2 linked regions of the Algoriphagus machipongonensis genome follow. The protein of the gene in region 1 interacts with the protein of each later gene in a pairwise test. Links are inferred from orthologs where the notes say so. Each region holds a gene or a part of one and is shown on either strand. Other genes may lie near its edges.

What was found.
Region 2: the proteins of secA (region 1) and secG interact in binary tests that used the Escherichia coli proteins (3 or more experiments, as listed by UniProt). The link is inferred for Algoriphagus machipongonensis from one-to-one orthologs.

Annotation. Positions count from the first base shown.
Region 1 is NZ_CM001023.1:261,927-270,610, forward strand. What follows is about bases 2,154-6,049. They hold secA (preprotein translocase subunit SecA), read left to right. Parts: upstream 2,154-2,471; coding sequence 2,472-5,849; downstream 5,850-6,049. Other genes in these bases: dapF (diaminopimelate epimerase), read left to right, coding at 2,154-2,372; ALPR1_RS01230 (hypothetical protein), read left to right, coding at 5,861-6,049. Also shown: ALPR1_RS01210 (mechanosensitive ion channel family protein), read left to right, coding at 2-853; ALPR1_RS01215 (pyrophosphohydrolase domain-containing protein), read right to left, coding at 856-1,323; more of dapF, read left to right, coding at 1,599-2,153; more of ALPR1_RS01230, read left to right, coding at 6,050-6,406; ALPR1_RS01235 (M20 metallopeptidase family protein), read left to right, coding at 6,387-7,577; ALPR1_RS01240 (S1/P1 nuclease), read left to right, coding at 7,636-8,409; ALPR1_RS20150 (tetratricopeptide repeat-containing sensor histidine kinase), read left to right, coding at 8,488-8,684. UniProt on the Escherichia coli protein: Required for protein export, interacts with the SecYEG preprotein conducting channel.
Region 2 is NZ_CM001023.1:3,350,682-3,353,420, forward strand. It holds secG (preprotein translocase subunit SecG), read left to right. Parts: upstream 1-1,056; coding sequence 1,057-1,422; downstream 1,423-2,739. Other genes in the region: lptE (LPS assembly lipoprotein LptE), read left to right, coding at 1-254; ALPR1_RS14010 (hypothetical protein), read left to right, coding at 288-1,046; ALPR1_RS14020 (sterol desaturase family protein), read left to right, coding at 1,587-2,534; ALPR1_RS14025 (hypothetical protein), read right to left, coding at 2,535-2,739. UniProt on the Escherichia coli protein: Subunit of the protein translocation channel SecYEG. Overexpression of some hybrid proteins has been thought to jam the protein secretion apparatus resulting in cell death; while this may be true it also results in FtsH-mediated degradation of SecY.

The DNA.
Region 1 (8,684 bases):
AATGGATGAATTCAACAATCTATCCCCAGACTGGTCCACCCTAAAAAACTGGCTGATTATTGCAGGAGTATCCCTGGCAATCTTCTTATTATTTGTCTTTTTCGCCCGTAAATCAAAGAAGTTTTTGAGAATACGCTTGGTGAAGCGAATGGATGATGATTTACTGGCAAATTTCCTCGCTGGAATATTCAGCACCCTCATTATATTGGTCGGGCTGTTAGTTGTATTTCGAGTGATCGGTCTGACGGGTGTGGTTTCTGGCTTGTTGGCAGGAGCAGGAATCTCCGCTTTTATTATTGGCTTTGCTCTAAAAGACATTGGAGAAAATTTCCTCGCTGGAATCATTTTAGCATTCAAAAGGCCATTTCGAGTGGGAGATTTTGTCGATCTGAATGGAATGAGAGGGAAAGTACTGACTTTGAACCTACGAGATACTCAGATCAAATCTGCCGATGGGAAAGATATTTTTATTCCGAATGGATTGATCTTAAAAAGTCCGTTGGTCAATTTTACTATCGACGGTTACCTTCGCTATGATTTTATGATAGGTCTGGATTATGGCTCGGATTATCAAAAAGCTGTTGACTTGATTAAATCAACCCTAATGGAAGTTCCTGGAGTTTTGGATGATACTAAAGAACCTCAAGTATGGGTGGTGGAAGTTGGTGAAAGCACCTTGAACATTCAGGCTACCTTTTGGGTGGATACTTTTGCCAGGGCGATATCGGATGCCGTGATAAAAAGTACAGCTATTATAGAAGTGTTGACAACATTAGAAAAGGCCGGCTTTAATATGCCGGCCCGAATTGTGGAACTCAAGAATTATCAGGACAAAAGCCTCAAAACTTCCTAAGCTTATTTTTTTAGTATTCCTGCTAAATCAGCTGGTGAATAATTGACAGATTTTAGTGTTTTGTGATCTCCTTCTCTAAAAACAAGGTATAAATCACCTTCTTTTTCGTAAAAGCTTGGAGTGCCTTTGGCTTCATAATGTGCAACTGTAGCTTTGGCTTCTTCTTCGGTCAAGCAAGCTTTGCTCATATTGGATCGCTGAACTTCATCAAAAAGAGCTTTGAACTTTTCTCCCATACCAAATTCCAATATGGCTCCGGAAAGTACATATTGAAGATCGCAGAGTGCATCAGCAATTTCTACCAAATCTTTGTTGTCGATGGCTTCTTCCAATTCCTTTAATTCCTCGGCAAGTAAAGAAACCCGAAGATTACATCTTGTATCAGATGGAATCGTAGGTTCTTTTAAAACCGGATGTTTAAATGTTTCGTGAAATAAAGCGACAGAAGTTAGGGACTTAGGATCTTGCATAGTGTTTATCAATTAGAGTTCGAAATAAATGAAAAAGAGCCGGATTTCCGGTCTTTTCATCGGTTTTATGATTCTCATTCCTATGATTTGGATAAATAGGCTTGTCGAATGATTTTCTAAAGTCCACTGATGGAAATATAGAAGTCCATCAATTTTGTCGTTTTTGAAAACCCTAATCAGACAATAAGTCTGATTTTGTGACAAGTTGATTATGTTTGCATTCTTAATGGCAGTTGGTTGAGTTTTTGAACCTAAGAATGTTAAGCAAAAAATCCATGGAAATTACATTTTACAAATACCAAGGAACCGGGAATGATTTTGTCATGATTGATGACAGAAAAGAAAATTTTGATGCAGGTGATTTAGCCTTGGTGTCTAAGATTTGTGATCGGAAGTTTGGAGTGGGAGCAGATGGATTGATTCTTATCAGGAATCATAAGGACTATGATTTTGAGATGATCTATTTCAATGCTGATGGTTCCCAAAGCATGTGTGGAAATGGAGCCAGATGTGCAGTAGCATTTTCCGCTTTTTTAGAAATCATCAGCGACAAAACCCAATTTCTTGCGATTGATGGTCCACATGAAGCTATTATTCAAGATGGATTGGTTCAGTTACTAATGGGTGATGTGGAAAAGATTGAGGAGAAAGCAGAAGACTATTTTGTGAATACAGGTTCCCCGCATCATGTACGGATGGTAAGTAAGATTTCGGATTATCCGGTTTTTGATGAAGGAAAATCTGTTCGATACGATGAAATGTATGCTCCTGCAGGAACCAACGTAAATTTTGTGGAGCCTATTTCAAAAGAAGAAATATACGTTCGGACTTACGAGCGCGGAGTTGAAAATGAGACTTTGTCTTGTGGAACGGGCGTTACGGCCTGTGCTTTGGTTTATGCTAAAGATCAGGATAAAGCAGAAATAAAAATTAATACCCTTGGGGGCAAGTTATCCGTTAGATTTACCGCTGGCCAAACTGGTGGTTTTCAAGATATATGGTTAATAGGTCCTGCCGAACAGGTATTTACTGGGAAGATTAAAATTTAAAATGAAATAAGTACATCCGGAACACTTCGGGATGTATTATCAATTGTAATAAAAAGGGCTTAATTTTAGAGCCCGTTTTGAGAATCACATTCATTCGACATGTTAGACATATTAGCAAAAGGACTCGCAAAAGTATTCGGAACGAAGTCCGATAGAGATATAAAGGAGTTATCTCCAAAAGTAGAAGTCATCAATAAAATCTTTGTCAGCCTTGCCTCAATCTCAGATGATGAGTTGAGAGGGAAAACTGATGAAATCAGAGCGATCATTAATGAGCGATTAAAATCTATTGACGATAAAATCGGGAAAATCAGAGTTCAGATTAATGAATTACCTGCCAATGCGATTCATCAAAAAGATCAATTGTTCAATGAAATTGACCAACTGGAGAAAGAAAGAGATGAGTCTTTAGAGGAAGTATTGCAGGAGGTTATGCCTACGGCTTTTGCTGTGATCAAAGAAACTGCACGCAGGTTTAAAGAAAACAAGCAATTGCGAGTTACAGCTTCTCTTCACGACAGAGAGCTTGCTGCTACCAAGCAAAATGTTGAGATTGATGGAGATCATGCTATTTGGCATAATAAATGGCTAGCCGCAGGCACTGAAGTAGTCTGGGACATGGTTCATTACGATGTGCAGCTAATCGGTGGTATGGTTTTACACAATGGTAAAATTGCCGAGATGGCGACAGGTGAAGGTAAAACATTGGTTTCTACCCTTCCTGCCTATCTAAACGCTTTGGCAGGTCGAGGAGTACATATCGTTACGGTCAATGATTACCTGGCAAAACGAGATTCCGAATGGAATGCCCCACTTTTTCAATTCCATGGTTTATCAGTCGATTGTATTGATAAATACCAGCCTAATTCCGAAGGTAGAAAGAAAGCTTACGGAAGTGATATCGTCTATGGTACCAATAACGAATTTGGCTTTGATTATCTAAGAGATAATATGGCGCGTGATGGAGGAGATTTGGTTCAGGGCAAACATCATTTTGCTATGATTGATGAGGTCGATTCTGTATTGATTGATGATGCCAGAACACCTTTGATTATATCCGGTCCGGTTCCAAAAGGGGATGTTCATGAATTTGATGACATGAAGCCTCGAGTAGCCACTTTGGTAGATGAGCAAAGAAAGTTAGTACAGGGATATTTATCTTCTGCTAAAAAGCAGATAGCAGATGGCAATGAAAAAGAGGGTGGTTTAGCCTTGTTTAGAGCATTTAGAGGAATGCCTAAGTATAAGCCATTGATTAAATATCTATCTGAGCCTGGTATTCGAGTGATCTTACAGAAAACCGAAAATTTTTATCTCCAGGATAATAAGCGGAATATGCCAGAGGCTGATGAGCCGCTAATGTTTACCATTGATGAAAAAACCAATGTAGTTGATTTGACGGATCGTGGTATTGATATCATGACCACTAAAAATGAAAATGCTGAATTTTTCATTTTACCAGATATTGGAGAAGTCATCGCAGATCTTGAGAAAGATGAAACGGTAGATGACAAGGAGAAGCTTATTCGTAAGGAAGAAGTAATCAAGGATTATGGTGTAAAAGCACAAAGGATTCATACCGTCAATCAGCTTTTGAAAGCTTATTGTATGTTTGAGCGTGACACGGAGTACATCATTGTGGATGGCAAGGTGAAGATCGTGGATGAGCAAACAGGTCGTGTGATGGAAGGACGTAGATATTCTGACGGCTTGCACCAGGCAATTGAAGCGAAGGAAAATGTGAAGGTGGAGGATGCCACACAAACTTACGCCACCATTACCTTACAGAACTACTTTAGGATGTACCACAAGCTTGCAGGTATGACCGGTACTGCTGAGACCGAAGCAGGTGAGTTCTGGGAAATTTATAAGTTGGACGTAGTAGTAATTCCTACGAATAGAGTCATTCAAAGAGCGGATAAAGAAGATAAAGTTTATAAAACTGTTCGTGAGAAATTCAATGCTGTTGTTGATGAAATTAACGAATTGGTAGCAGCAGGAAGACCTGTACTAGTAGGTACGACCTCTGTAGAAATATCCGAAGTATTGAGTAGGATGTTGACTTTGAAGAAAATTCCACACCAGGTATTGAATGCAAAACAGCATGCGAAGGAAGCAGATGTGGTAGCAATGGCTGGTAATTCAGGTACAGTAACTATTGCCACCAACATGGCAGGTAGAGGTACTGATATTAAACTTTCACCAGAGTCTAAAAAGGCGGGTGGTTTGGCCATTATCGGTACAGAAAGACATGAGTCTAGACGAGTGGATAGACAGTTGAGAGGTCGTGCAGGTCGTCAGGGTGATGTGGGATCTTCACAGTTCTTTGTGTCTTTGGAAGATAGTTTGATGAGACTTTTTGGATCAGACAGAATCGCCAAATTGATGGATAGAATGGGGCTGGAAGAAGGAGAGGTAATTCAGCATAGTATGATTACCAAATCCATCGAAAGAGCTCAGAGAAAGGTTGAGGAAAATAACTTTGGTACGAGAAAGAGACTTCTTGAATACGATGATGTGATGAATTCACAGAGAGAGGTCGTTTATAAAAGAAGAAAGAATGCACTGAAAGGTGATCGTCTGGAGCTGGATATCTTGAATATCATGTATGATGTTTGCGAAAGCAATATCGAAATGGGTAAATCCAGTGGTGAGGTTGAAGATTTAAGAATGAATATTTTCACTTCTTTAGGCCTAGATTTCCAGATTTCTGAAAGTGATCTTAAAACAAAGGATGCTCAAACCCTGACTCAGGAACTATATGAAGCAGCCTATGAAAGTTATAAGAAGAAGAATGAGATGATTATGAGCACAGCGCTTCCGATCTTCAAAAGAGTTCAGGAAGAGAGAGGTGCTACTGTGAAAGATATCATGGTTCCAATTTCAGATGGTATCAAGCAGATCGGGGTCGTGGTGAATCTGGAAAAAATGATTGAAAATGAAGGTCGTGAATTGGTCAGATCCATCGAAAAAAATGTGACTTTGGCGATCATTGATCAAAACTGGAAAGAGCACCTACGCGACATGGATGACTTAAAGCAGTCTGTGCAAAATGCCGTTTACGAGCAGAAAGATCCACTTTTGATTTATAAGTTTGAGGCATTCGAAATGTTCAAGCGTTTCATTGGTAAACTGAATGAGGATGTGATATCCTTTATTTCCAGAGCAGATTTGCCAAAGCAAGATCCAAGTGAAGTTCATGCAGCGCAAGCTCCAAAAGCGCCTGTTCAACAGGGTCAGGCCAGCAAAGAAGAAGTTTCCAGTACCTTAAATCCTGGTGCTAATCGTGCGGCAGCAGCGGCGGCATCTGCTGGAAGACCAGCTCCTCAGGTTGTTGCTCCAAGAAAGTCGGAGAAAACCTATGGTAGAAATGACCGTGTTTCTGTACAGTATACCAATGGCACTACCAAGTCAGATGTCAAGTATAAAAGTGTAGAGCAGGACTTACAAGAAGGTAAATGTGTTATCATCGAATAATCTAAGAATTTATGAGAGCTTTTTGGGTAGTCGGATTAATAGCAATAATTGCTACAGGTTGTAAATCCAGCAAATCAGGAACAAATGGGGCTGCTACCTATGCGAGCTACCAAGAAAACTTGACGGCCTCTTTGCCGGTTTATCCTGACTATGAAGCTGAGTTGGCAAAGCAAAATACCAGCAATACGGAAAGCTCCGTAAAAACAGTTGATTCTGACTTAGATCAAGTAATCACAGGTCTTTACGAGAAGAATTTGGAAGAGCCATATTTCAATGGTTATTCCGTATTGATCTACTCTGGAATCGACCGGACAAAAGCATTTGAAACCCAAGAAGAATTAGCGGAAAACTTCCCTGATATCAAGGCAGAAATGCAATACCAAGAACCTCGCTACTTATTGAAAGTGGGGAAATTTAATTATAAAATTGAGGCTCAAAAGAGCTTTTCACTGATCAAATCGCAGTTTCCCACAGCAAGGATAATTCAAGACAGATTTCAGAGAAAAGAGTACGAAGCCCCGGAAATCCTAGATTCGAATGTTGAAGGACAAAATTAAGTCGCTTGCAAAAGCCTATAAAGAAGAAGTAATCGGGAATAGAAGGCATTTACATGCCAATCCTGAGCTTTCCTATTCTGAATTTAAGACTGCAGCTTTTGTAAAAGAAAAACTCCAATCGATGGGGATTACTGAGATTGAGCAAAAAGCGAATACAGGCTGGGCTGCTTTGATCAAAGGAAAAAATCCAGATAAAAAAGTCGTTGCCCTTCGTGCAGATATGGATGCACTACCTATTATCGAAGCCAATGACGTTCCTTATAAATCTCAAAATGAAGGGGTGATGCATGCCTGTGGGCATGATGCACACACAGCTTCTTTATTGGGAGCAGCAAAAATTTTAAACGAAGTCAAGGAAGATTTTGAAGGGACGATAAAATTGATTTTCCAACCAGGAGAAGAGGTGGTTCCAGGTGGAGCTTCTTTGATGATTAAAGATAAAGTTTTAGAAAACCCTAAGCCTGCTGGAATTATTGGACAGCATGTGATGCCATTTATAGATGCTGGTAAAGTAGGTTTCAGAAAGGGAATCTATATGGCCAGTGCAGATGAAATTTATGTCACAGTCAAAGGAAAAGGAGGCCATGGGGCAATGCCCGAAACCCTGATTGATCCTGTATTGATTGCTTCGCATATGATTGTTGCTTTGCAGCAGGTGGTGAGTCGAGCAGCTAGTCCAAAAATTCCTTCTGTGCTTTCTTTTGGGAAAGTAGAAGCTTTGGGAGCAACCAATGTCATCCCTAATGAAGTAAAGATTCAGGGTACTTTTAGGACTTTGAATGAAGAATGGAGAGCAAAGGCCCATGAAAAAATGCTTCAAATTGCCCATGGTATCGTAGAAGGTATGGGTGGAAAGTTGGATTTCGAAATTAGAAAAGGATATCCTTTCCTTCAAAATGACCCTGAATTAACCGATAGATCTCAAAATGCGGCGATCGAATATTTGGGTAAGGAGAATGTATTAGATCTCGATATTTGGATGGCTGCAGAAGACTTTGCTTACTATTCTCAGGAGATCAATGGTTGTTTTTATAGACTAGGGACAAGAAATGAATCTAAAGGAATTACTTCTGGTGTTCATACTCCGACCTTCGATATTGATGAGGAATCTTTAGAAATTGGTTCTGGATTGATGGCTTGGCTAGCAGTTTCAGAATTGCATAATTCTTAACATTCCCGTTTCTTTTCTTTTTGATTTTCCACTTAGTTTTGCACTATACTTTTGAGATATGAAAATCAACAAATTTCTTACGTTAACTGTAGCATTTACATTGACGCTATCCCAGGCTTTTGCTTGGGGACAGATTGGTCATTATCTAATTGGATATATGGCAGGACAACAATTAAAAAGATCTGCCAGAAAAAATGTGGAGCGGGTTTTATACCCCATGTCCATCGGTCGTAGTGGCACTTGGATGGATGAAATAAAATCAGACAAACGATACGACTATGCTTATTCCTGGCATTATTTGACCAGTAAGCATGGTGAGTATGATCCTCATCTGCAGGAAGAGGGTGGTGATGCCTATGAGGCTATCAATCGGATTAAGGAAGAATTAAAATCTGGAAATTTAAATCCTACTGAAGAAGCAGAAAAATTAAAAATGTTGATTCATATGGTGGAGGATATTCATCAACCTCTGCATGTGGGAACTGGAGAAGATAGAGGTGGAAATGATGTGAAGCTGGAATATTTTTGGCAATCTTCTAATCTACATTCCGTTTGGGATTCTGGTATGATTGATCGATGGTCCATGTCTTATACAGAAATTGGAGATGAACTAATGAGAAGGCTCACTCCAGAGATGGAAGATCAATACAGAGAAGGCAGTATGGAGGATTGGCTTCAAGAGGCAGTGGATGCCAGACCACTCGTTTATAAAATACCTGAGAACAGGAAATTATCTTATAACTATGATTATGCCGTTCGTCCTTTGCTTGAGGAGCGCTTAATTGCGGCAAGTGTAAGATTAGCCCAGATTTTAGAAGAAATCTACGGTTAATTTATCAGATATTTTCTATAATAATAGTGAGCGAAAAAGACATTTTTATATATTTAAAATGTTTACGCTTAAAGATTAATGTCCCGTTTACTTTTTCTAGGATTTATCCTGTTATTTAATGTACCCTTTTTATTCTCACAGACTTTAAGAGAGAGGCTTGGTCGTACGTATGTAAATTCTGATTCTGTTGAGATTATTTTTGAATTGGAAAAGGAGAACCTCTTCAATGCGAATGATAGCGGAGTTTATTGGTTTTTTGTAGCTGAAAAATACAA
Region 2 (2,739 bases), 3.1 Mb from region 1 along the record:
CACCACAATCTGCGGTATCTAGTTCCAATCCTAACTTACCTGATCGTGCAGGTCAAATGAGGCTTACCATAGCCGTAGAAGTGGAATACCTAAACCTGAAAAATGAAGAGGAAAATTTAAGAAGGACATTTTCGTTTTTTAAGGATTATGACCCTAGAACCACGACCTTATTAGATGTAGAAAATCAACTGGTTGAAGAAATATTTGAAAATATTATTCAAGATGTCTTTACAGCCACGGTAGCAAACTGGTAAATTCCCTATATTAAAAGCCCAAAAGCAAAAAGAGTGAACGCAGCGCAGTTTATAGAAATTATTAAGAAATCAGAATTTCCTGAAAAAAGTGATATTCTAGCACTTAAAAAGATTCAGGAAAATTTTCCGTATTTCCAGATACCTCATGTTTTAACTGCCCGTTTTGATTATCTAAAAAATCAGGAGAAACACGGAGAAGCTCTTGGTTTTGCAGCGATCACTAGTCCCGATAGAATCTGGCTAAAGGAGTTGATCGAGAAAAAGCCTAGCGTTGCTAAAGAGGCTCTAAAATCAGGAGAAAAAGAAGATTTGCTTCCAGAGGAAGCGAAAGGAAATAAAGACCCTAACTTAAGGACACAGTCCTTGGTAAAACTTGGTAATGACCTAAAAGGCACTCCATCACCCGCTGAAAAGCCTGCAGAGGAAAAACCAAAGCCGGTTCGAAGAAAGAGAAGAGCTCCAAAAGATGACTTAATCGAAACGATCAAAAAGAAAGAGAAAAAGACGATCGTAGATGCTAAAAAGAAAGAACAAATTGATTTGATCAAAGCTTTTAGCAAGAAGTCAATCAAAATGGCGACGATAAAAGAAATCGAAGCCAATCAAAACACAGAGAACCTTGCTGAAAAAAGCACCAAGATTAATGACAACTTGATCTCAGAATCTTTTGCAAAATTACTTGTCTCCCAAGGCAAAAAGCCGAAAGCAAAGCAAATTTATGAGAAATTGATGTTGAAATTTCCGGATAAAAGGTCTTACTTTGCGGACTTGATTGAAAAACTGAAAGAATAATCCTAATTATATGTTTACTTTATTAATCACCATTATACTGATTTTAGCAGTATTGCTAATCTTGGTCATCCTAGGTCAAAACTCCAAAGGTGGAGTTGGAGCAGCTTTCGGTGGTAGTGCTTCCCAAATCATGGGAGTTACCCGTACCGGAAACGTTCTTGAAAAAGCAACTTGGGTTTTGGCAGTATCTATCTTGGTACTTTCATTAGCAACTTCTGCTTTCTATTCAGGAAGTCAGCCAAACCAATTTTCTTCCCCTAACATTGAAAGCGCGAAGCAACAAACCGTATCGCCTACGTTTGGAAATGACGAAAGCGTTCTTCCAACAGAAACTACTCCTGCTACTAGCGAGGACACCACTTCTGGGGGTGAATAAGTAAGAAAAACAAAACATTTGTTAAAGTCTGCTCTAAAAGGGCAGACTTTTTTTGTTTGTCTAAGTTTGAACTGGTATTTTCCAATCTAGTAGTCACCAAAATTCTGGTCGCCTTGATTTGATTTTGAGCTATCGGAATTCTTTTTACCATCCAATTCACCTCTATGTACTCAAAACCTATTCGTCTCGAGGATCTTCATATCGAGAATTGGCCCAACCTAATACTATGGGCAGCACCAATCATGTTCCTTTTAGTTTTTATAGAATGGGGCATCAGCGCTTACCAAAAAAAAGACACCTACAATACCAAAGACTTTTTTGCAGCATCCACTATCGGCTTGGTTAACGTAGGGATCTCTGCTTTGATTAAAGTGGCCACTTTCGGTTCAGCTCTGTTCTTTTACAATATTTCTCCATTTACGATCCCTGTGACTTGGTGGTCTTTTATCCTTTGCTTTATTGCGATCGATTTCGCCAGGTATTGGGCACATAGAATTGCTCATGAGCAACGTTTTTGGTGGGCGACACACATTACGCATCACAATAGCTCAAAGTACAATTTATCTGTCTCTTTTCGTTTGGGATGGACACAGCACATCAAAGTCATCTTCTTCTTCCCAGTGATGTTTATGGGCTTCAACCCATTTGTCTTTTTCATCTGCCATCAAATTGCTGTTCTTTATCAATTTTGGATCCACACAGAATACATCAAGAAGCTACCTAAGCCTATTGAATTTATTTTCACTACTCCATCCCACCATCGAGTACATCATGGCAGCGACGCGCATTACCTTGATAAAAATTACGGTTCAACGTTTATTATTTGGGACAGGATGTTTGGCACTTTTATGCCCGAGGCAGAAAGACCTACTTACGGGATAACCAAGCCTGTAACTTCCTACAGTCCTATATACCTGGTATTCCACGAGTGGAATGACATCTTCAAAGACCTTAGAAAAGCAAATAGCTTCAAAGAGGCATGGAAAATCCTATTTGATAAGCCAGGTGCAGAAATCATTGCCAACAGGGAAAAGGCCGAATCTGAAAAGAAAGCAGCTTCTGATTCCTTGATCAGGGAAGAGCTCTTGTCATTGGAGGTTCAGGAAAAGTAATTAGGCATCAGAATTAGATACATGCTGCAGTAGCAATCGTTTACTGACAGGAAGCAAAGTTTCTTCTAAGGGGAAATCATGATGGCAATGTAGTCTCCAGGTGGCTGGATTTGGCAGCTCCTGGATATCTTTAATTAACTGCAATTTAATTTTCTCGAGCGTGTTGATTATTGTTTTCTGAAAAACACCTACCAACCACATCCGA